Regions from separate parts of the Rhizobium sp. WW22 genome, predicted to be linked through region 1. Evidence: riboswitches for the same ligand, from Rfam matches in the RefSeq annotation. Region 1 holds a riboswitch; the other holds the start of a gene.
What was found. A riboswitch is a leader RNA that binds a small molecule or an ion and turns the genes downstream of it on or off. The one in region 1 is predicted to bind S-adenosylmethionine.
Positions count from the first base shown of each region.

Region 2: linked by a shared signal. The riboswitch ahead of ACK83U_RS00695 (O-succinylhomoserine sulfhydrylase) and the one ahead of metA (homoserine O-acetyltransferase MetA) in region 1 are both predicted to bind S-adenosylmethionine.

Region 1 is NZ_CP178198.1:3,197,479-3,209,742, reverse strand. It holds partial or broken gene ACK83U_RS15720 (efflux RND transporter permease subunit) at 1-323, shown strand, start outside; gene ACK83U_RS15715 (SIS domain-containing protein) at 436-1,164, opposite strand; gene nagA (N-acetylglucosamine-6-phosphate deacetylase) at 1,188-2,345, opposite strand; gene ACK83U_RS15705 (SIS domain-containing protein) at 2,345-3,376, opposite strand; gene ACK83U_RS15700 (GntR family transcriptional regulator) at 3,373-4,146, opposite strand; gene ACK83U_RS15695 (aldose epimerase family protein) at 4,270-5,295, opposite strand; partial or broken gene ACK83U_RS15690 (DnaB-like helicase C-terminal domain-containing protein) at 5,667-6,335, shown strand; gene ACK83U_RS15685 (hypothetical protein) at 6,642-6,968, shown strand; gene ACK83U_RS15680 (vWA domain-containing protein) at 6,993-8,186, opposite strand; gene metA (homoserine O-acetyltransferase MetA) at 8,190-9,116, opposite strand; SAM riboswitch at 9,162-9,239, opposite strand; gene ACK83U_RS15670 (NUDIX domain-containing protein) at 9,319-9,738, opposite strand; gene ACK83U_RS15665 (AAA family ATPase) at 9,738-10,580, opposite strand; gene ACK83U_RS15660 (ABC transporter ATP-binding protein/permease) at 10,744-12,264, shown strand, end outside.
Region 2 is NZ_CP178198.1:125,102-137,365, reverse strand. It holds gene ACK83U_RS00710 (hypothetical protein) at 1-566, opposite strand, end outside; tRNA gene ACK83U_RS00705 (tRNA-Gly) at 769-842, opposite strand; gene ACK83U_RS00700 (2'-deoxycytidine 5'-triphosphate deaminase) at 901-1,995, opposite strand; SAM riboswitch at 2,068-2,146, shown strand; gene ACK83U_RS00695 (O-succinylhomoserine sulfhydrylase) at 2,190-3,377, shown strand; gene ACK83U_RS00690 (DNA helicase) at 3,442-4,155, opposite strand; gene apaG (Co2+/Mg2+ efflux protein ApaG) at 4,767-5,159, shown strand; gene ACK83U_RS00680 (Hsp33 family molecular chaperone) at 5,166-6,155, opposite strand; partial or broken gene argF (ornithine carbamoyltransferase) at 6,279-7,120, opposite strand; gene ACK83U_RS00670 (aspartate aminotransferase family protein) at 7,194-8,393, opposite strand; gene ACK83U_RS00665 (GcrA family cell cycle regulator) at 8,818-9,354, shown strand; gene phoB (phosphate regulon transcriptional regulator PhoB) at 9,444-10,127, opposite strand; gene phoU (phosphate signaling complex protein PhoU) at 10,159-10,872, opposite strand; gene pstB (phosphate ABC transporter ATP-binding protein PstB) at 10,924-11,739, opposite strand; gene pstA (phosphate ABC transporter permease PstA) at 11,755-12,264, opposite strand, start outside.

The sequences.
Region 1 (12,264 bases):
TCCTGATCGTAGAATTTGCCCGGCAGGCGCAGGCAGAGGGAAAGAGCGCCGTCGAGGCGGCCATCGAGGCCAGCCACCTACGTCTGCGTCCGATCCTGATGACGGCCTTCGCCTTCATCTTCGGCGTCGTGCCGCTGATGGTTGCGACAGGCCCTGGCGCGGAAATGCGCCAGTCCCTCGGTACCGCCGTCTTCTCCGGCATGCTGGGCGTTACGCTGTTCGGCCTGTTCCTCACGCCGGTCTTTTATGTCGTCCTGCGCAGGCGGCGCAAGCAGGCGGAAGCCGCGCAGGAGCCCTCGGCCACAGATGCCGCAGCACAATGATATCTAACAGAGGAGAGGCCGAGCGTTTCACGGGAACCGCTCGGCCTCTTTATCTGGCTGCTTTCAGGCGATGCCAGACGCAAAGCGGTTCGATGCTTTTTCGCTGATTGCTTTAGAGATGCGGATTGCGCGGCCTATATTTCTTGACCAGCCGCTGATTGGTTTCCTTGGCGCCTGGCATGTTGGCGCTGAGGTAGACGGGTGGATTGCCATCTTTACAGAGTTCGGCGGCGACATCAGCGAAGATGGCGTTCAGCACCGTCGCGCCGACGGCTGTTGAGGCTGGCCCGACCTTCAGCTCCGTACCCGACAGCTCTATCATCGCGTCACCGGGCGGCAGGCCGTTGTCCAGCACGATATCGGCGATATCGGCGAGCTTTCTGCGTCCATTGGCGATGGCGGCCGAATAAGCGAGCGACGTGATGGCGATGACCGTTGCGCCGATCTCGCGGCCATAATCCGCCGCCTCGATCGGTGCTGCGTTGACGCCGGAATTAGAGGCGATGATCAGCACGTCGCCCGGCTGCATGCCATAGCGCTCGAAGACTGGGCGGATAAGGCCTTCGGTGCGTTCATAGACCGAACTGATGACGGCGCCTTCATGCAGCATGGCGGAGCCCACGAGCACGGGAATGGTGAAGGCGAGGCCGCCGGCGCGATAATGCACCTCTTCGGCCAGCATGTGCGAATGGCCGGTGCCGAAGACATAGACGCGGCGGTCGGCGCGTGCGGCGGCACAGATGGCAGCCGAAGCCTTGGACATGGGCTCCGCCAGCGTTTCGCGCAGGGTCTCCAACCGACCAATGAGAGCAGAGAAATAGTTGTCCGTGACTGCGCTCATGCCGAGCTTCCTCATACGCTGTGTCAGGCCGAAGCTTGACCTGAGATCCATGTTTCCGTGACTTCGATGCCGTCGTTTATGTGAACGAGATCGGCACGCATTCCCGGCGCCAAATGGCCGCGATCGGCAAGCCGGAGGAAGCGGGCAGGGTAGGAGGTCGCCATGCGCAGGGCTTCAGCCAATGGCAGCTCGAGAATATTGACGCCATAGCGAATGGTCGAGGCCATATCGACATCCGAGCCTGCCAGCGTGCCATCATCGAGCGTCAGCTTGGAGCAATAGCCGCCCTGGGTGCGATAGACCGTGCGGCCATTCAGCGTGAAACTCGGAAGATCGGTGCCGACGAGCGACATGGCATCGGTGACGAAGAACAGACGGCCCTCACCGCGTTTCGCGCGCAGTGCAACCCTGAGCGCCGTCGGCTCGACGTGATGACCATCTGCGATGATGCCGCACCAGGGGGCGGGATGGTCGATCGCTGCACCGACGAGGCCGGGCGCACGATGGCCCATCTGGCTCATGGCATTGAAAAGGTGGGTGACGCCGCGGGCACCGGCATCGAAGCGCGCATCGGCGGCTTCAGCCGTGCAATCGCTATGGCCGATGCTGACGATGACGCCGCCTTCGGCGAGCGCCTGCACCTGCCGCTCCGTTACCTGTTCGGCCGCCATGGTGACCAGCAGCGTGCCGATCGCCTCGCGGGCGCGGATGAAAGTCTTGACGTCGCTGTCTTCGACCGGACGCATCAGTTCGGCCAGATGCGCACCCTTGCGGGCCGGTGCCAGATGCGGGCCTTCCAGATGCAGGCCGGCGACGCCGCGATTAGCTTTTACGGCCTCGACGGCCGCTTCGATCGCCGCCGTCGTTGCGGCTGCGACATCGGTTATCAGCGTCGGCAGCACCGATGTCGTGCCGTAAGGGCGATGCCCTTCGGCGATCATGTACATGGACGCCGGCGAGGGCTCGTCATTCAGCATGCGGCCGCCGCCGCCGTTGACCTGCGCGTCGATGAAGCCCGGAGAGAGAACGCCGCCCTTCAGCTGAATGGTTTCGGCATTATCGGGCACATCGTTGATACCGGTGATGGCATGGATGCGGCCATTGCCGATCACCAACGCGCTATCCTCGTGAAACCGGTCGCCATCGAAGATGCGGGCGCCGGTAAAGACCTTGTAGTCCATCACATGGTCTCCGTTACCTTGAGAAGATTAGCCGGCTTATCCGGGTCGAAGCCCTTGCGGCGGGTCACCGACTCGATGAGGCGATAGTAGCACAGCAGCGACACGAGCGGGTCGAGCAGGCCGTTGCCTGTCGTCGGCATGCGCAGGTTGATGCCGGCAAGCGGCGCGGTCGAGAAGGAGACGGCGGTGGCGCCGAGCTTCTGGAGCCGTTCCAGCGCCTTGGCATTGTTAGCGAAGGCTGCGTCGTCGGGCGAAAAGGCGACGATCGGGAAGCCCGGCTGTACGAGGCGCATCGGCCCGTGCATGAGTTCGGCGAGCGAGAAGGCTTCGGCATGAAGGCCGGCGGTTTCCTTGGCCTTCAAGGCCGCTTCGAGCGCAATGGCGAAAGCCGGGCCGCGGCCGCCGGTATAGAGCGAGGAGGCGTCGAAGAGCACATCTTCGGCCGCCCTGCCGTCGATGCCCGAGGTCGCGGCAAGCGCCTCCGGCAGCTTGGCAAGACCATCGATCAGCGCCTTGTCCTGCGACACTGCAGCCGTGACACCGGCAAGAGCGGCAACCGAGGCGATGAAGGATTTGGTCGCGGCGACGCTCTGTTCCTTGCCGGCGTTCAGGCCGAGCACGATGTCGGCTTCCTTGGCGAGCGGACTGTCGGTGACGTTGACGACGGCGATCGTCGTTGCGCCACCCTTCTTTGCGGCGGCCTGCATGGCGATGATATCGGGGCTGCCGCCGGACTGGGAGACCGTGAAGTGAATGCCGCCCTTCAGGTGCAGCGGAGCGCCATAAACAGAAGCGATCGACGGGCCGACGGAAGCGACCGGGATACCGCAGGAGATTTCGAAGAGATATTTGAAGAAGGTGGCGGCGTGGTCGGACGAGCCGCGCGCGGCCGTCGTGATCAGGGATGGGCGACCGGTCGAGAAGAGCTTCGCGATCTCGGCAAAAGCAGGCTTTTCTTTTTCAAGCAGCGTCGCAACCACCTCAGGCGATTGGCCGGCTTCCGTCAGCATCAGGGATTGGGTCTCGCTCATAGGTCATCTCCAATTCTCAATTCAGCAACAAAATCATAGGCATCGCCGCGGTAATGCGAGCGGGTATATTCAACAACGCGCTGGTCCGCGAGGCGGGAGACACGCTCGATCAGAAGCGCGGGCGCTCCGGCCTTCACGGTCAGGATCGAGGCGGAGGTTGGGTCGAGCGTCACGGCGGTCAGCCTCTGCTGGGCGCGGACGGGCTTGAAGCCTTTGGCGGCCAGGGCGTCATAAAGCGATCCCTCGGATATGGCCTCCTCACCCAGGAACTTGATGGGAACGACGGCGCGCTCGATGGCGAGCGGCTGGCCATCCGCCAGACGCAGTCGATCGAGCCGCAACACGGGCTCATCAAGGCCGAGGCCGAGCAGGAAGGATTCCTCCGGCGCGGGCGCGCTAACAGTGCGGGACAGGATGCGCGCTGCGGGTTCGCGGCCGCGCGATCGCATGTCTGCGGAAAAGGAGGACAGCCGCCAGAGCGGCTGCTCGATGCGCTCCACATGCTGCGAGACGAAGGTGCCGCTGCCGTGGCGGGATTCGATGACGCCTGAAGTGAGCAGGTCGCGATAGGCCGTTCGCACGGTAACGCGGCCGATTTCCAGTGCGCTGGCGAGATCGCGCTCCCCCGGAAGTGCCGTGCCCGGTTTCAGTAGGCCCTCTTGGATCAGACCCGTCAGCGCTTGTGCCAGGCGCTTGTATAGCGGGCCGCTACCAGCCCCGTCGCTGAGGCCGCGATTGGTCAGTTCGGCGATCAAACTGGTTCTATCCATAGCCGTCATATAGAACCTATTTAGAACCAATTCACAAGATGAATCTGTCCGCAGTGCAAAAAAGAATCGGCCGGGCGCTTTGGACGCCCGGCCGATTTTCAAGTGAGCAAGGCACGCCCGGCTCTAGTTCTTGGTGAAGATGTAATCCGTTTCCTGCCGCAATACCTCGCCCGGGCGGAGCACGGCATTGGGGAAGCCTTCGTGGTTGATGGCGTCGGGCCAGACCTGCGTTTCCAGGCAGAAACCGGCAAACGGGCCGATCTTGCGGCCGTCATGACCTGGAACCGGCACATCGAGCTTGAAGCCGGCATAGAACTGCACGCCGGGCTCGGTGGTGCGCACTTCGAGCGAGACACCGGAATTAACGCTGCGGGCGAGCACGACGGAACGCTTGGCGGTGCGTTCGCTAGAGAGGCAGAAATTATGGTCGTAGAGCGCCTGCTCGCCTCCTTCGAAGCGCTTCATCGGCGACATCTCGCGGAAATCGAAGGCCGTGCCTTCGACGGAGCGGATTTCCCCTGTCGGTATCTGCTTGTCATCGGTCGGCGTGTAGTGATCGGCGGCGATCATGATGTCGTGGCCGAGCGCATCGTCGCGGCCGTCGAGGTTGAAATAGGCGTGCTGGCAGACATTGGCGAGCGTCGGCTGATCGGTGGTCGATTCATAGGTGACCGACAGTTCGCCATTGCCATGCACGCGATAGGTCGCCTGGATCGTGCAGTTGCCGGGATAGCCGGCGCGGCCATCGGGATCGACAATCTTCAGGACGACGCGGTCGGTATCGTGCTCGACGATGGTCCAGTTGCGCTTGGCGATATTGTCCTTGCCGCCGTGCAGATGGGTGACGCCCTTTTCATTGAGCTCCAGCTGATAATGCTTGCCGTCGAGCGTGAAGCGGCCAGCGCCGATGCGGTTGGCGCAGCGGCCGGGCGTGGCGCCGAAATAGGAGGAGTGGAGGGGATAATCGGCGAAATTGTCGAAGCCGAGCAGAAGCGAGGGCTCGTGGCCGTCAAGGCGCAGATCCTGGATGACCGCCCCCCAGGACATGATATGGGCGGTCAGGCCGCCACCGACGATTTTGACGCGATAGACGGTATCCCCATCGGCCGTCGTCCCAAAATGTTCCCGCTGCAAAGTGCTTTCCGTCATATCAGCTCATCCATTGCTTTTGAGTATGCGAGGCCAGACCCTGCCCCCATTCGCGCCATTCCGCAACCAGTTCGATGGCGAAATTTAGAGGTGAGCAGAGGGGGATCAAGACTTGCTCTGGCTTTCCATATCGGTTCCGGAACCGCCAAACTGCGCCGTAAATGTGCAGAGCGCACGGCAGGTGATTCATCATCAGTGGCTATTTGGGGCCTGATGAGGATATTCGCTTAGCAACAATCCCGCTGAAAATACACCTGCCGCTCAAGTTGTTGCTAGCGTTAGATGCGAGTGGTAGCGTGAGGTCGGCTGATGCCAAATTCTGGGAATATCAAATGAACATGAAGGCTGCCAAAATCCGCAACACAGAACGCGGCTTCCATTCAATCGAGGAGGCGACGGTTCTCGCGCTCGACAGAGCGGCTACCGCTCTGGAGCATGGTGATCAAGTTGGTATTTCAACCGGCGTAGCTGCATTTGACAATAGGATGAAGGGTCTCCAACGTTCCGACTTAACAATCCTCGCCGGTGGCCTTGGTGTGGGCAAGACATCCTTAGCAACTAATATCGCATACAATATCGCCTCCACCTATGAGCGAAAAGCCCACGTGAGCGATGCACCAAAGGTGAGGAGAGGTGGTGTCGTTGGTTTCTATTCATTGGCGATGTCGGCTGAAGAACTGGCGACACGCATTATCTCCGAACAGACGAGCGTTCCGGTGTCGAGAATTAGGCGCGGCGACATTACGGAAGTCGAATTTGAAAAACTTGTTGCCTGTTCACAAGAAATGCAGAAGGTTCCGCTTTATATCGACGAGACTGGCGGCATTTCGGTCGCTCAGCTCTCTGCGCGTGCGCGCCGCCTGAAGCGCCAGCGTGGACTTGATGTTCTAATTATCGACTATCTCCAACTATTGCTTCCACGACAGGGAGGCGGGAGAGATCATGAAGTCGCAGAATTAGCCCAAATTATCAGCGGACTAAAATCTCTGGCTAACGAAATCGACATTTCAATACTGGTCGTTTTTGAAATACATGATGCCGGGACACCTGAATATACCCGGGATATGAGGTTCCTACACGCTGAGCTCGATAAGAGAACTGTTGACTATGCGACAATGATGGGAAGACCGGCAAATGCGGATGCCGTCGAAATCTCTTTTTTGGATACGGGGCAAGTGGGTTCAACCGGCGCCGTTTTTAATTATGGTGTCGAACACGCCGACCCTGAGAGCCTCACTATCGATTTGTCCGATTATATGGCACATAAAATGAAGGATTGGGATCAAACTATTCAGAGGATAGATGAGAACCTAAGGCGATTTCAGTTGGCTAGTGAGAGCTGAAAAATGGTTTCACTTGCTGACATGCTTAAGAAAAGCAGCGATGCTGTCCAGGTACTCGAACGGATTGACGAACTATTTAAACGGGTTGAACGTCAAGGCGCGCAAATAGTTGAACTCCAATCCGAGGTCACCGTCCTCAAGACTTTACTTGATGAGCGAACCAAATCGCTAGAGAGACTGATAACAGAACGCGGCAATACAATAAGGGCCGAGGTTGCCAGCGAAGCGCTCGAGACCCTTGGAGATAAGCTCTACGATCTCAATGATCGATTTAATGAGAAGCTTGTTGGTCTAGAGAAGCGGTTTACAAAATCCATCGAAGAACGCTAAACGCGAACGCGCCGTACGCAGTGTTCAGCGCGACAATTCCCGCGTCGCCCTTTCCAGCCCGCCCAGCGTCAGAGGGTACATGCGCTCGCTCATCAGGCGGCGGATCATCGAGATCGAGGTCGTGTGGCCCCAATAGCTTTCCGGCACCGGATTGATCCAGATGCATTTGCGGAAATGGCCGGTCATTCGGGCGAGCCAGGCCTCCCCAGCCTCCTTGTTCCAGTGCTCCACCGAGCCGCCGGCTTGAGTGATCTCGTAGGGGCTCATGGATGCGTCGCCGACGAAGACGACGCGGTAGTCGGGACCGAAGGTGCGGATGAGATCCGTCGTCGCCGTGATGTCGACGCGCCGGCGGCGATTGTCCTTCCACACGCCCTCGTAGAGGCAGTTGTGAAAGTAGAAATACTCCATGTGGCGGAACTCCGCGCGGGCGGCGGAGAAGAGTTCTTCGACGACGCGGATATGGTCGTCCATCGAGCCGCCGACATCGAAGAACATCAGCAGCTTCACGGCGTTGCGGCGCTCCGGCCGTGTCTGGACATCGAGATAGCCATGTTCGGCGGTGGAGCGGATGGTGCCGGAAAGATCCAGTTCTTCGGCGGCGCCTTCGCGTACCCAGCGGCGCAGGCGTTTCAGCGCTACCTTGATGTTGCGGGTGCCAAGCTCCACGCCATCGTCGAGATTCCTGAAGTCGCGTCGATCCCAGACTTTTACCGCGCGGCGGTGGCGCGAGGTTTCCTGACCGATGCGCACGCCTTCTGGGTTATAGCCATAGGCGCCGAAGGGCGAGGTGCCTGCCGTGCCGATCCATTTCGAGCCGCCCTGATGCCGGCCCGTCTGCTCGGCCAGCCGCTCGCGCAGCGTCTCCATCAGCTTGTCGAAGCCACCGATCGCCTCGATCTGCCGTCTTTCCTCTTCGGTCAGATGCCGCTCGGCGAGCTTGCGCAGCCATTCCTCGGGAAGGACGGCCGGCTCCGCCGCTTCTCCATCGGCATTGCCGCCGATCGCCTCGACGCCACGAAAGTAATCGGCGAAGACCTGGTCGAAACGGTCGATGAAGCGTTCGTCCTTGATCAGCGTCGCGCGCGCCAGATAGTAGAAGGCCTCGACGTCGTATTCGGCGATCCCTTCTTCCATTCCTTCAAGCAGCGACAGGAATTCCCGGAGCGTCACCGGAACCTTCGCTTCCTTCAGCTTCAGGAAGAAGGGAATGAACAAGCCTCAAATCCTTTCCTGGCCGATCTCCTCCAGATCATATGGCGTGGTCTGATAGATCTCGTTGATCCAGTTGCCGAAGAACAGATGCGCGTGGCTGCGCCACCGGTTCTGCGGCGGGATCTCAGGGTCGTTATGCGGGAAGTAGTTGTGCGGCATCTTGATCGGCACGCCGGCATTCACATCCCGGAAATACTCATCCGCTAGAGAGGTGGAATCATACTCCACGTGATTGAACATGTAGAGCCGGTTGCATGCCTGTTCATGCACGAGGCAGACGCCCATTTCGCTCGAATCCATCAGTATTTCCAGACCAGGCACCTTTTCGATGTCGGCGCGGCGCACTTCGGTCCAGCGCGAGACCGGAATGGCGAAATCGTCGGAGAAGCCGTTGAGATAGACCGAGGAGGGCTTCAGGTTCTGATGGCGGTAGATGCCGAAGGCCTTCTCCGTCAGCGTATATTTCGGCACTTTGTGGAAATGGTAGATCGCTGCCATCGCACCCCAGCAGACGTTCATCGTCGAATGGACGTTGGTCGTCGTCCAATCCAAGATCTCCTGCATCTCGTTCCAGTAGGTGACGTCCTCATATTCGAGCAGCTCGATCGGCGCGCCGGTTATGATGAAGCCGTCGAACTTACGATGCTTCACTTCCTCCCACGTCTCGTAGAAAGCAAGCAGATGCTCCTGCGAGGTGTTCTTGGCCTTGTGGCCGCCAACGCGCACCAGGGAAAACTCCACCTGCAGCGGCGAGGCGCCGACCAGGCGCGCCATCTGGATCTCGGTCTTGATCTTGTTCGGCATGAGGTTGAGAAGCCCGATCTGAAGGGGGCGGATATCCTGACGGAACGCCACCGTTTCGGTCATCACCCGCACACCCTCGTTCTGGAGGGTTTCAAACGCGGGGAGCGTATCGGGAATCTTGATGGGCATCTTTTCACTCGCCAAATACAAAAAAACCGGCCGCGATGAATCGCTACCGGTCCGCACGCGGCCCTTTAGCGACTTATTTAACGTGGCTGCAAGCCGGCCGGCCAAATCACCACAAGGGAAATTTCATAAACCCGACATCTCCGCGGGTCAATGGGGCAAGCGTCGGGGAAAGGCTGAGCTGAGCTTGGAGGCGCGATGTGGCCTACAGATATTCAATGAGAGCTTCCATGCCATAACCGAGGCGATGCCTGGCAGCCTCGATCGGTAGCCAGAAGAAGCGGAAGCCGATCGGGTCGCCACCGTCGAAAGGCGTCATTTCGTGGTGGAGCCAAGTGGCAGGCGCTCGCTCGGAGATACCACAGCGGAAATAGTGCCGTTGGTGATAATAATCGCGGCCGTTCTTTTCGAAACGGTAGTCGTGGACGCCCAGGGAATAGAGTTCGCGCGGCGCAAAACCGGTCTCCTCGAATTCGCGCGCTGCGGCCGCTACAATGTCCTCACCGGATTCGACAGTGCCACCAGGAACTTGGAGCTGGACGGCGGGGAAGTCTGGCTCATCGAATACCAGCAGATGCCGATCCCGAACAGCATAGATCAAAACCTTTACGGCATCGGGTTGCATTATCTACCCTGCCCACGTGCCATGAAGGCCAGCCGCTCGAAGAGGTGCACATCCTGCTCGTTCTTCAGAAGCGCGCCATGGAGTTTCGGCAATACGTTCTTCGCATCGGCGCGCAGCGTTTCTGGATCGATATCGTCTGCGACCAGCAGGCGGATCCAGTCGAGCGCTTCCGAGGTCGAGGGCTTCTTCTTCAGGCCCGGCACGTCGCGGATTTCGAAGAATTGCGTCAGTGCCGCATGGACGAGCGTCTGCTTGATGCCGGGATAGTGCACCTCGACGATGCGCGTCAGCGTCTGCATGTCGGGGAAGCGGATATAATGAAAGAAGCAGCGGCGCAGGAAGGCGTCCGGCAGCTCCTTCTCATTGTTCGAGGTGATGATGACGATCGGGCGGATCGCGGCCCGGATCGTCTCGCCGGTCTCGTAGACATGGAATTCCATGCGGTCGAGTTCCTGCAGGAGATCGTTCGGGAATTCGATATCGGCCTTGTCGATCTCGTCGATCAGCAGCACGCATTTCTGCGGCGAGGTGAATGCCTGCCAAAGCTTGCCCCGGCGGATGTAGTTGCTGACATCATGAACTCTGATGTCGCCGAGCTGGCTGTCGCGCAGGCGCGAAACCGCATCATATTCGTAGAGACCCTGCTGGGCCTTCGTCGTCGATTTGACATTCCACTCGATCAGGCCAAGGCCGAGCGCGGTGGCCACCTGGCGTGCGAGTTCGGTCTTGCCCGTACCGGGTTCGCCCTTTACGAGAAGCGGACGCTCCAGCCTTATGGCGGCATTGACGGCGACCATCAGATCCTTGTCGGCGATATAGTCGGCAGTTCCCTGAAATTGCATCGGAAGGCTTTCTCAATTTTTCAAGCGCAAGCTAATTGCTGGCCTTATTCGGTTTAAGACGCGAAACCGTGTATATAGGAATGTGATCCCACCGATCTATTGCAAGGGTGGACATGAGGGCGGCTCATGATTAACTGACGGGACGCGTGGCAGGGAAGTGCTGATGGCAGTTGATACGCAAGCCAAGCCGAATGGGCAGGGGAACGAGCAGGTCGGATACGATTTGAGCCTCTTCTTTCGGTTGAGGATGATGTTTTCCGCGTTCTGGAATTCGCCGGTCCGCATCAAGCTCATTATTCTCGTCGTCGCGCTTTTCGCAATCATCCTCGTCACGGCCTATGTTCAGGTGCTGCTCAACAATTGGAACGCGCCCTTTTACGATTCGCTGGCAAGGCGCGATATCACCGCTTTCTTCCATCAGCTCGGCGTCTTCGGCATCATCGCCGGTTCGCTTCTGGTCCTCAACGTCATCCAGGCCTGGCTTAACCAGATGACCGCGCTGTACATGCGCGAGGGTCTGGCGCGTGATCTCGTCAATCAGTGGCTTCAGGCGAAGCGCGCGCTTCGTCTCGCCTCTTCCGGCCTGATCGGCGTCAATCCCGACCAGCGTCTGCATGAAGATGCCCGCAACCTCGCGGAAAGCACGACCGGGCTCGCCATCGGTCTGGTGCAGGCGACGATCCTGCTGCTGAGCTTTATCGGCGTGCTCTGGGAGCTTTCCAGCGGCATGGTATTCAAAGTCAACGGCATGAATTTCGCCATCCCCGGCTACATGGTCTGGGCGGCAATCCTCTATGCCGGATCGGCATCGTTCCTCAGCCAATTCGTCGGCCGCCGCCTCGTGCGGCTGAATGCGGATCGCTATTCGAAAGAGGCCGAGCTGCGCTTTGCGCTCATGCATGCCAACGAGCATATGCCGGCGATCACGATTGCCGGCGGCGAAGAGAACGAGCGCCGGCGGATCAATCTCGATATATCGGCCGTGCTTGCCGTCATCCGGCAGCTTGCCATCGCCAATACCAATCTCACCTGGGTGTCCGCCGGCTATGGCTGGCTGGTGCTCATCATTCCGATCCTCGTTGCTGCGCCCGCCTATTTCTCCGGAGGCTTGACCTTCGGTCAGCTGATGGTGGCGGTCGGCGCCTTCAATCAGGTCAATTCGGCGCTGCGCTGGTATGTCGCGAATTTCGGCCCGATCGCCGAATGGCGCGCGACGCTGATGCGCGTGACCGATTTCCGCAAGGCGCTGACGGAGATGGACGACAAGACGCCGATGCCGCACACCCTCGTCTTTGAGAAGGCGGCACCCGGGACGATGGCTTGGACCGATCTGGAAATTTCGACGAAGACCAGCGACGAGGCGACTGAAAACGGCTTCCGCATCGCGGAGGGTACGGTCACGATCAATGCCGGCGAGCATGTGATGATCAATGGCGATCACGGCGTAAACCGCAGGCTGCTGTTCGAGGTGCTGGCGCACCAGTGGTACAGCGGCTCCGGCACGGTCAGTCTGCCGCCGATGGATGACATGCTCTTCGTGCCGCACACGCCCTATGTGCCGACCGGCACGCTCAGAGAGGCAATCTGTTTTCCGGATGATCCGGACGCCTACGACGATGCCGCTGTCGAGGCCGTCATCGACAAGGTGGGCCTCGGCCGGCTCAAGAGCCGTCTCGATACGCAG
Region 2 (12,264 bases), 800 kb from region 1:
ACGCGTCGAAGTCCAACCGCTTCCAACATCTGCGCGACCATAGGTTCGATATCACCACCAGTGAATACTGGACACAGATGTGGCCAAATCTCCTGAAGTAACAACATAGCGCCAACATCCAGGCAATTCGGATCTTTGAAATTGACGCGAACGTTTAGCCCCTCCATCTCGGCGTTTGAAATCGCGCAGAATGCCTCCATCGTACCGATCGGATTTTCCAGAAACGAGAAGCCAGACAGGTCGATATTGATAAACCTTGTTCGGGAAAGAACCGGCAGCCACCGGGTGAGACGACGTGGATTGAGTGCATCCAGTGCGTCATTCCTCTTAAACTTGGCTATAAGCAATTCTTTAGGGAGGTTACGGGGTAAAGGACGCTGGAGGGACTTCAGGAGTTGCCTTCGCTTCCGGGCAGCAAAGCGAACCCGGTTTAGCCTGTCAGACGTTGGGCTTTTCTTTCGGATGCGATGAGGGGCTCGATAGCCTTGCTCCAGATCCAGGAGCCATTTCTGTAGTAGAGTCGCCTCCTGTTCTGTGTACCCAGCACGCTCCCACCAGTCTGTCACGCAAGCTCTCTCTGAACTACAATGTCACGCGCTCAAACAAGCGCAGATTCCGCCAATACATCTGTATAGTGTATCTTCGCGGTAAAATTCAACCGACCCATTCTCGCCCCAGACAAACAGCGAACACAAGCTGTAAAACCGCCTGTAAAACAGCCCAAGTTTGGCGACCTATAAAGTGCGCTAAAACCGTTGTGGAGCAGGGTGGAGCGGGTGAAGGGAATCGAACCCTCGTATTCAGCTTGGGAAGCTGCTGCTCTACCATTGAGCTACACCCGCCTGACACCCTGAGATGTCCAACAGTTGGCGGCCTCTGTCAAGGCCGGTCAGCGACGGATCACAGCCGGAAATGCTTCGAAAGCTTCAGGCCCTGTGCCTGATAGTTCGAGCCGAGGCCGGAGCCGTAGAGGCTGCTCGGCTGTTCCAGCATGTGTTCGTAGATCAGGCGGCCAACGATCTGGCCGTCCTCGAGGATGAAGGGCACTTCGTGGCTGCGCACTTCCAGCACGGCACGGCTGCCGCGGCCCCCGGCCGGTGCATGGCCGAAGCCCGGATCGAAGAAGCCGGCATAGTGGACGCGGAATTCGCCGACCAGCGGATCGAACGGCGTCATTTCGGCGGCGAAATGCGGGGGAACATGCACCGCCTCGCGCGAAACGAGGATATAGAACTCATCGGGATCGAGGATCAGCTCGGTGCGCCCCCGGCTGTAGAGCGGCTCCCAAAAATCGAAAATATCGTGCTGGGCCTTCTTGTCGACGTCGACGACGGCCGTGTGGTGCTTGCCGCGATAGCCGATCAGCCCTTCCTTGTCGCCGGCAAGATCGATCGACAGCGCAATGCCGCCGCCGGTGATATTCGGCTTCTTGCTGGCAACCAGCGTCTCGCTCTCGTGCAGCGCCAGTAGCTCCGGCTCGGTGAGCAGGGCCTGGCCGACGCGGAAGCGGATCTGCGACAGGCGCGAGCCGCGACGTACGACGATCGGGAAGGTACGTGGGCTGATTTCGAGATAGAGCGGGCCGGAATAGCCTGCCGGGATCTTATCGAACTCCTGCGCACGATCGGTGATGACGCGGGTGAAGATGTCGAGACGGCCGGTCGAGCTCTTCGGATTGGCCGATGCCGACATATCTTCGGGCAGGTCGAGGCGCTCCATCAGCGGCACGATATAGACGCAGCCGGTTTCCAGCACCGCGCCTTCCGAGAGATCGACTACATGCAGCTTCAGCCGGTCAAGCTTGTCGGCGACCAGATGCGAGGGGCCGGGCATGAAGCTGGCACGGACGCGGAAAGCATGCGAGCCGAGCCTGAGGTCAAGGCTTGCCGGCTGGATCTGATCGACGTCCAGTTCTCTCTCGCTCGTCAGCCGCCCTGTTTCAAATAGCGCTGCAATGGCCCGGTCGGCCAGAATTCCAGTATTGCGAGCCATCATGCTTCTCTCATAATTTGTCGCAGACAAAACCAAACTCAGGGAATTGACGCAAGCCGTCAACGGCAGTATTGCAACTTATCCCGTGGTGATTTGGCCGGTCGGCTTGCAGCCACGTTAAACAAATGGCTAAAAAGACCGGGGTTGAACCGGTCTGCTTTTGCGACCGGTTTTTTTGTTTTGAAAGTGGTGATGGCATGAGCAAGACTTGGCGCCCCGCAACCCAGCTCGTTCACGGCGGAACACTCCGTTCGCAATTCGGCGAGACCTCCGAAGCAATCTATCTGACCCAGGGCTTCGTCTATGACACCTCGGAAGCGGCGGAAGCCCGCTTCAAGGGCGAAACGGATGGGTTCATCTACGCCCGCTACGGCAGCCCGACCAACGACATGTTCGAAAAGCGCATGTGCGCTCTCGAAGGCGCTGAAGACGCCCGCGCCACCGCGTCCGGCATGGCCGCCGTTTCTGCCGCCATCCTCTGCCAGCTGAAGGCCGGCGATCATATCGTTGCCGCCCGTGCGCTCTTCGGCTCCTGCCGCTGGGTGGTCGAGACGCTAGCGCCGAAATACGGCATCGAATGCACGCTGGTCGATGGCCGTTTCACCGAGAACTGGGAAAAGGCCATCCGGCCGAACACCAAGGTCTTCTTCCTCGAAAGCCCGACCAATCCGACGCTGGAAGTGGTCGATATCGCCGCTGTCGCCAAGCTCGCCAACCAGATCGGCGCCAAGGTCGTGGTCGACAACGTCTTTGCAACGCCGCTCTTCCAGAAGCCGCTGGAACTCGGCGCTCATATCGTCGTCTATTCCGCCACCAAGCATATCGACGGCCAGGGCCGTTCGCTCGGCGGCGTCATCCTCTCCGACAAGCAATGGATCGACGAGAACCTGCAGGACTATTTCCGCCATACCGGCCCGGCCATGTCGCCCTTTACCGCCTGGACGCTGCTGAAGGGCATCGAGACGCTGCCGCTGCGCGTTGCGCAGCAGACGGCGAACGCCTCCAAGGTTGCCGATTTCCTCGCCGAGCAGACGAACAAGGTCGCCCGCGTTATCTATCCCGGCCGAAAGGATCACCCGCAGGCCGATATCATCGCCAAGCAAATGAGCGGCGGCTCGACCCTCGTCGCCTTCGAATTGAAGGGCGGCAAGGAAGCGGCCTTCAAGCTGCAGAACGCGCTGGAGATCGTGAAGATCTCCAACAATCTCGGCGACTCGAAGAGCCTGATCACGCATCCTGCCACGACGACGCACAAGAACCTCACCGACGAGGCCCGCGCCGAGCTCGGCATTTCGCCGGGCACCGTGCGCTTCTCCGCCGGCATCGAGGACAGCGCCGATCTGGTCGATGATTTCGCCCGCGCTCTCGAGCAGGTTTCCGCCTGATATTCGTCGAGCCGCCTGGATTTTCTCCGGGCGGCTCGATTGCCTTTAAACAATTGGCAGCTCGTCAGCTGGCGACCTTGAATTCGACCAGGCCGTTGTTCAGGAAGACCATCTTGTCGAACAGCTTGAGATCCAGCGGATTCGGCAGGCGAACATCCGCAAGATCGGGCACGGGCTTCAACGCCGGATCGTAGGAGCGGTCGACCTGCGAGATGAAGACGACGATAACGCCTCTGGCGCGTGCAAACGTCTTCAATATCTGAACCTGGATCATTAATTCCGGATTCTCCCGCTTCTGATCCAGTAGTTGCAGAAAATCGACCACGGCCAGCGTGCCAGGCGATGCCTGAGCCAGCCTCTCCACGATATAATCGGCGCTGATGGCATCCGAATTATCGAACTCGAATAGATCAGCAAATTCCGCATGATCGGCACCGATGACCGGAAAACGGTCCAGAACGACCTTTTCGGTGTCTTCCAACGTGAAGAAGATGCCACGGTTGCCAGCCTTCATGGCGTCGACGGCGAGCCTCAGGCTCATCAGGGTCTTGCCGTGACCGCGCCGTGCGCCGATCAGCACCAGATCGCCCGGGCTTAAACGCGAATACAGCTCGCCGACGGGCACGGCTGAGTTCGTTTTGCTCGCAAGCAAACTCCAGCCTCCGAAACCCTCGACGGCCGCGACGCGATCCAGCGCGGTGTGCAAAGGGATATTCTGCTGGCGGGACAGGAGCCTCGCCTTACGTTTCAAATGATAAACAGGGGCAGAAAGCCTCATATAAACCTCCTATTGCGAGCAATGACCGCAACCCCTCCTTATGCCAAGCGCTCAAACAGTCGGTTTGGATATCGACGGCCCTGCATGAAATATACTTTCCCGAATGGAGGGGGGAGGCATGGGCGATGCCAGAATCAGATGATAGCCGAAATCCTCCTGCATGGGAATCTCATGCAAGTCCTGCAAGAGGAACATATAAAAGGAATGAGGGTTATATGGCCCGGAGGTTTTGATGCCGGGCGATCAGGTTGACTACCAATCACAGAAGTCCACGGACAATCGTGGCAAGCGTTTCCTGAGTACGGAGGATGCGCCTACCTCTACTCCGGCAGATAAGATCAAATCACGGCGACCTAGGATACTTGGAGACGACTTCGTTAACCTTCAATATGAACCGTAATAGCTGAAATCGAAACCGTCCCAACCGTTCACGCAAGATTTCATTACGTCGTTCCTTGACGGAAAGCATCGGCTATAGGATACCGCTAAATATCCTGCACTTTGCGGGAATGGTGGAAAGCGGATAATATGCCGCAAACTTGAAAATGCTGAAACGGCGATGCGGCTTCAAGGAGCGCTCGACGTTTCAGGGCAGTGGCAAGGTGTCAGGCATGTATCGCGCCCTAACACGCGACATCGAGGTGGTTGTAGAGCCGTTTTATCTGGAGGAGCAATCCGATCCGGATGATGACCGTTATGTCTGGGGATACCGCATCGTCATTTCCAACCACTCGAAGGAAGCCGTGAAGCTGGTAACGCGCTATTGGCACATCACCGACATGAACGGCATCGTGGATGAAGTGACAGGCCCCGGCGTGGTCGGCGAGCAGCCGCACCTAAAGCCCGGCGATACCTATGAATATTCCTCGGGCTGTCCACTTGATACACCGTCAGGCATGATGTTCGGTCATTACCAGATGGAAACGGACGGCGGGGAGCAATTCCATGTCAAGATCCCCGCCTTTTCACTGGATACGCCTAACCTGCTGCGCACGCTGAACTGAGCGACCTCAGGCCACCTCTATTTCCGACACTTCGAAGCGATAGGTCGTCGAGCAGAACTCGCAGGTGACGGCGATCTCGCCATTCTCCTGGCTGGCCTCGATCTCCTCGGCTGAGAAACCTTTCAAGACGCCCTTCAGCTTGTCGCGCGAGCACGAACAGCGGTCATAGACGGCCTTCGGTTCATAGACACGGACGCCGCGCTCGTGGAAGAGGCGATAGAGAAGCCGCTCGGTGCCGACCTGCGGATCCGTCAGCTCATCTGCATCGATGGTTTCCACCAGGCTGCGCGCTTCCGCCCAGGCATCATCCTCGGCATGATCGCGCCCACCGGTATCGCCATCGCCGCCATGCAGGTCCGGCTGGCGCATGCGCTCGGGCGCTTCCGGCAAGAACTGCGCGATCAGGCCGCCGGCACGCCAGCGGTGACGCGGCTTGCCGTTCTCATCGCGATCGAATAGCTCTGCAGCGCCCAGACGCACGCGCGTCGGGATCTGTTCCGACTGGCGGAAATACGTGCCGGCAATCTCCTCCAGCGAAGCGCCATCAAGCGCGACGATACCCTGATAAGGCTGACTGAAGCGGCCCTGATCGATGGTAAAAGCGAGCACGCCCTTGCCGAGCAGCTGCTCCGGCTCGGTTCTGCCTTCCGCAACTGCCTTTGCCAGCGCTTCTTCATTGAAACGCGCATAGGCCCGAACGTTTTCCGGCGTCGAGAAATCGGCGACCAGAAGGTCGACGGGACCGTCGCCCTTGGTCTGCACGGTGAACTTGCCTTCGAATTTCAGCGACGTACCGAGCAGGACGGTCAGGACGATGGCTTCGGCGAGCAGCCGCGCGACCGGCGTCGGATAATCGTGCCGGGCAAGGATCGCGTCCAGCAGCGGACCGAGCTGCACGGCACGGCCGCGCACGTCCAGACCTTCCACCTGGAAGGGAACGACGTGATCGTCACCGGCGAAATCAAACTGACCCAGCGAGGCTGCATTTTCGGCCATTGCTTTACTCCTACTGCGCCCGCGCCCTTAAAACGCGGCTTCATATCCTCAGATCGCGCCCAGGCACCAAGCAAGAATCGACTTTTGCGCATGAAGGCGGTTTTCCGCCTCATCGAAGACAACGGATTGCGGACCGTCGATCACCTCGTCCGTCACCTCTTCGCCGCGATGGGCGGAAGGCAATGCATGAACAACGCGTCTTTGCCGGCCTGTGCCATCAAAGCCTTGTTGACCTGATAGGGCTGGAAGACGTTGTGACCGCGTGCCCGGTGCTCCTGATTCATGGAAACCCAGGTATCGGTTACCACACAATCGGCGCCGGCGACCGCACGGTCTGCATCATGCGAGAGCATGATTTCGGCGCCCTCGTTGCGGGCCCAGTTCAGATAGTGATCCTTCGGCTCGGAACCAAGGGGTACCGCCATATTCATGCGATAGCCGAAACGGGCGGCCCCTTCGATCAGCGAATGCAGCACGTTATTGCCGTCGCCCGTCCAGGCAAGCGTCTTGCCCTTGATCGGGCCGCGATGCTCTTCGAAGGTCATGATATCGGCCATGATCTGGCAGGGGTGCGTATCGTCGGTCAGCGCATTGATGACCGGAACGGTCGCATGTTCCGCCAGCTCCAACAGGCGGGAATGATCGGTGGTGCGGATCATGATCGCATCGACATAGCGCGACAGCACTTTCGCCGTATCGCCGATCGTCTCGGCGCGGCCAAGCTGCATTTCGGTGCCGGAGAGGAACAGCGTCTCGCCGCCCAGCTGCCGCATGCCGACATCGAAGGAGACACGGGTTCGGGTGGACGGCTTCTCGAAGATCATCGCCAGCATCTTGCCGGCAAGCGGCCTGTCGGCCGTGCCGGCCTTCTGCGCGCTCTTTCGGACGATCGCGTCATCGATGATGTTACGCAGATCGGCAGCCGGAACGGCAGAGAGATCGAGAAAGTGTTTCGGAGAAGCCATGTCCTTACCTGTGCTCCAGAAAAAACAATAACGCCCGCGTGGGGCAGGAACGCCCCGACAGCGGGCGTTGAATTCAAGCCGATTTCTTGGTGCGGGCAGCGCGCGCGCGCTCGGCGGCGCGCTCCAGGCGGGCGAGACCTTCGCGTGCTTCCTCGGCAGTGACGACCAGCGGCGGCAGCAGGCGGATGACGTTGTCGCCGGCCGGAACGCCGAGCAGATGCTCGGCACGGATCGCCTGCAGCAATTCCGCCTGCGGAATGGCCGCTTTGATGCCGAGCATCAGGCCTTCACCGCGAACGTCCTCGATGATGTCAGGAAAACGATCCTTGAGCGAGGCGAGCCCCTGGCGGAAGACCAGCGAGACATCGCGCACATGCTGCAGGAAGCCTTCGGCAAGCACGATATCGAGAACCGCATTGCCGACTGCCATGGCAAGCGGATTGCCGCCATAGGTCGAGCCATGCGTGCCGGCCTTCATGCCGGAAGCGGCTTCCGCCGTCGCAAGGCACGCACCGAGCGGGAAACCGCCGCCGATACCCTTGGCGACCGCCATGATGTCAGGCTTGATACCGGACCATTCATGGGCAAAGAGCTTGCCGGTACGGCCGACACCACACTGTACTTCGTCGAGGATCAAAAGCAGGCCGTGCTCATCGCAGATCTCCCGCAGCCCGCGCAGGAATTCGTTTGTCGCCGGGCGGATACCGCCCTCGCCCTGCACCGGCTCTATCAGGATAGCGCCCGTCGCATCGGTAATGGCGGCGCGGACGGCGTCGAGATCACCGAAGGGCACCTGGTCGAAGCCCGGTGCCTTCGGGCCGAAACCTTCGATATATTTTTCCTGGCCACCGGCGGCGATCGTTGCGATGGTGCGGCCGTGGAAGGCGCCTTCGAAGGTGATGATATGGAACTTCTCGGGATGCCCCTTGGCGAATTGATAGCGCCGCGCAGTCTTGATGGCGCACTCCAGCGCCTCCGCGCCCGAATTGGTGAAGAACACCTTGTCGGCGAAGGTCACTTCCGTCAGCCGCTTCGACAGCTTCTCCTGGCCGGGCACCTCATAGAGGTTGGACAGGTGCCAGACCTTGTCGGCCTGCGCCTTCAGCTCGGCGACAAGATGGGGATGAGCATGACCGAGCGAATTGACCGCGACGCCGGCTGCGAAATCGAGGTAGCGTTCGCCATTCTCAGTGACCAGCCAGACGCCCTCACCTCGCTCGAACCGCAGCGGAGCGCGCAAGTAGGTGTCGTAAAGCGGCGTGGTCTCGGCCATGGCCATATCTCCTGATCACAACTTTAAGGACCGATCGCTTCCATTTGATGAAACGGGTCCGAAAAAATCAAAAATGCCGCCTTGCGGCGGCTTGGGCACTATTGATGTTTTGCACCGCGATGTCAACAAAACTGCCGTTTTAGCAGGTGCGAGAAAACGCTTGCCGGCAAAAGAGATGCGTCGGGCGGCGCCTATGGCAGAAATGCCACGCCCGGACAGCAAGTTGGGGAAAACCTCGAAATCGATTCCTCAAGATTCCCGCGACTCTTGTCACGGAGTCAGCCTCACACTAGGTTAAAAACCAATTGCTAGACTGCATGCGGCGGAACTAGTCACCACAATTTTAGAGCGTTTCGCGCCTCGATACCATGCGAGGCAATGGTGAGGGATTCTGCCATCGGAAACGCGACAGCGGAGACAGGGCATGAATTGGACAGACGAACGCGTCGAGAAGCTGAAAAAGCTATGGTCCGAAGGATTGAGCGCCAGCCAGATCGCTGCGCAGCTCGGTGGCGTGAGCCGTAATGCCGTCATCGGCAAGGTGCATCGCCTGAACCTCCCCGGCCGAGCGAAGGCGGGCGGCGCGACAACCGCAGCGCGCACGCCGAAGCGCAGCGCAGCGGCACCTCGCGCTGCGACCTACGGATCGCGCGTTGCTACCCGCACGGTGGTTGCCCGCCAGCAGGGCGCAACCATGCTGAAGGAAGAGATCGAGATCGATTCCGTCAACGAAATCCAGTATCGCCCGGCATCGAACGTCGTCGTTCCGATTTCCCGCCGCCTCGGCCTGACGGAACTGACGGAGCGCACCTGCAAGTGGCCGGTCGGCGATCCGCTGAAGGACGATTTCCATTTCTGCGGCAATGAGAGCCCAGATTCATCGCCTTACTGCACCTACCATCAGCGCCTGGCCTACCAGCCGGTGCATGAACGGCGTAGGCCGGCCCAGCCGCGTGGCTGAGAAGCTTGATGACTGAGATAAAGAAACGGGCCCTTGAGGCCCGTTTTCTGTTTCCGCCGCTATGTTGATGCCTGATCGGGTATCCCCGCTCAGGCCTCCATGGAGTAGCCCGCGCCGCGAACGGTGCGAATGACATCCTGCATATTGGAGAAGTTGAGCGCCTTGCGCAGGCGGCCGACATGGACGTCGACCGTGCGTTCGTCGACGTAGATATCGTGACCCCATACGCCGTCGAGCAGCTGCGAACGCGAGAAGACGCGGCCCGGCGAGGACATCAGGAACTCCAGCAGGCGGAATTCCGTCGGCCCCAGCCGCACTTCGCGGCTCTTGCGGTGAACGCGATGGGTTTCGCGGTCCAGCTCGATATCGCCGCAACGCAGCACCGTGGAGAGAACCTCCGGGCGGGCACGCCGCAGCATCGCCTTGACGCGAGCCATCAGCTCCGGCGTCGAGAACGGCTTGACGACATAATCGTCCGCGCCGGTCGAAAGCCCGCGCACGCGCTCGCTTTCCTCGCCGCGGGCCGTCAGCATGATGATCGGCAGGCGCTCAGTCTCCGGCCGCATACGCAGCCGGCGGCAGAGCTCGATGCCCGATACGCCGGGCAGCATCCAGTCGAGGATCAGGAGATCGGGGATGCGCTCCTGGAGACGCAGCTCGGCCTCATCGCCTCTGAGGATCGTGTCGACCTCGAAGCCTTCGGCCTCAAGATTGTAGCGCAGCAGAACGCTGAGCGCTTCCTCGTCTTCTACAACAGCAACTCTCGGAACCATGCGCCTATGGTCTCCTTTCTTCGCTTTCGGATTATTCGGTCACTGCGCCGACGGTATTGGCGGTATCGTCCTTCGGGCGCTCGCCTTCCGGCTGCGCGCCCGTCGCCATGTAATAGATCGTCTCGGCGATGTTGGTGGCATGGTCGCCGATGCGCTCGATGTTCTTGGCGCAGAAGAGAAGATGCGTGCAGGTGGTGATGTTGCGCGGATCTTCCATCATGTAGGTCAGCATCTCGCGAAAGAGCGAGGTGTACATGGCGTCGATTTCCTCGTCGCGTTCGCGGATCGATACGGCCTTGTCCGGCGAGCGGGTCGCGTAGACATCCAGAACTTCCTTGAGCTGGCTCAGCGCCAGTTCGGAGAGATGCTCGATGCCGCGGGCGAGACGGCGCGGGACACCGGTGCCCTGGACGGCGATGACGCGCTTTGCGGTGTTCTTGCCGAGATCGCCGACGCGCTCCAGATCGGATGCAATGCGGATCGAGCCCATGATTTCACGCAGGTCCGCCGCCATCGGCTGACGGCGGGCGATGGTAACGATCGCCTTGTCGCCGACTTCGCGCTCGGCATGGTCGAGAACGACGTCGTCGGAGATGACCTTCTGGGCCAGGGCAGCGTCGCTATTGACCAGCGCGCGTACGCTGTCGCTAACCATCTGCTCTGCCAGGCCGCCCATTTCAGCAATGCGGCGCGTCAGGAACTTCAGGTCTTCGTCATAGGCAGAGAGAATGTGAGTGGAGACCATTTTTCTATCCTCAAGGTGAACTGTGTGAAATGAGCCGCGCGCCTGACATCATCAACCAAAACGGCCCATGATGTAATCCTGCGTGCGGAAATCGTCGGGATTGGTGAACATCTTATCGGTGTCGTTCTCCTCGACCAGGTGGCCGAGATGGAACATTGCGGTACGCTGCGAGACGCGGGCTGCCTGCTGCATGGAATGCGTCACGATGACGATGGTGAAATTCTCCCGCAGCTCGTGGATGAGATCCTCGACCTTGGCGGTCGCGATCGGATCGAGCGCCGAGCACGGCTCGTCCATCAGGATGACCTCCGGACTGACCGCGACGGCGCGGGCGATGCACAGACGCTGCTGCTGACCGCCCGATAGACTCGTGCCGGCATCATGGAGCCGATCCTTGACCTCGCCCCAGAGACCGGCCTTCTGCAGGCTGGTCTCGACGATATGCTCGAGATCGGCCTTTGAGCGATGCAGGCCATGGATGCGCGGGCCGTAGGCGACGTTCTCAAAGATGGACTTTGGGAACGGGTTGGGCTTCTGGAAGACCATGCCGACGCGGGCGCGCAACTCTACCACGTCGATGCTGTCGTCGTAGACATCCTGATCGTCGAGCGTGATCTTGCCGGTGACCCGGCAGGTCTCGATCGTATCGTTCATGCGGTTGAGGCAGCGCAGGAAGGTGGACTTGCCGCAACCGGAAGGGCCGATCAAAGCCGTGACGGTATTGGCGCGGATCTTCAGATTGACGTCGAAGAGCGCCCGCTTGTCGCCGTAGAACACAGAAACGTCCTGGCCGATCATCTTGTAAGGGATCGTGGTCATCTTCTTGGCCAAGGCTCTTTCGCTTGCGGCTTCCGTCATCATGTTCATTTCGTGCGCCCTCCCTTACCAGCGCCGCTCAAAGCGGCGCCGCAGCAGGATGGCGCCGATGTTCATCGCGACGAGGAAGAAGAGAAGCACGATGATGGCGCCGGACGTCCTTTCGACGAAGGCCCGCTCGGCTTCGCTCGCCCACATGTAGATCTGCACCGGCAGCGCCGTCGAAGGATCGAGCGGCGATGCCGGATAGTTGGCGACGAAGGCGACCATGCCGATCAGAAGCAGCGGCGCAGTCTCGCCAAGCGCGTGCGCAAGCCCGAGGATCGTGCCCGTCAGAATGCCGGGCATCGCAAGCGGCAACACGTGATGGAAGACCATCTGCATGCGCGATGCACCAAGACCGAGCGCTGCGCTGCGGATCGACGGCGGCACGGCCCGCAACGCCGAGCGTGTGGCGATAATGATCATCGGCAGCGTCATCAGGCTCAACACGAGACCGCCGACCAGCGAGGCCGAACGCGGCAGACCCATCATGTTGATGAAGACCGAGAGACCCAGCAAGCCATAGACGATCGA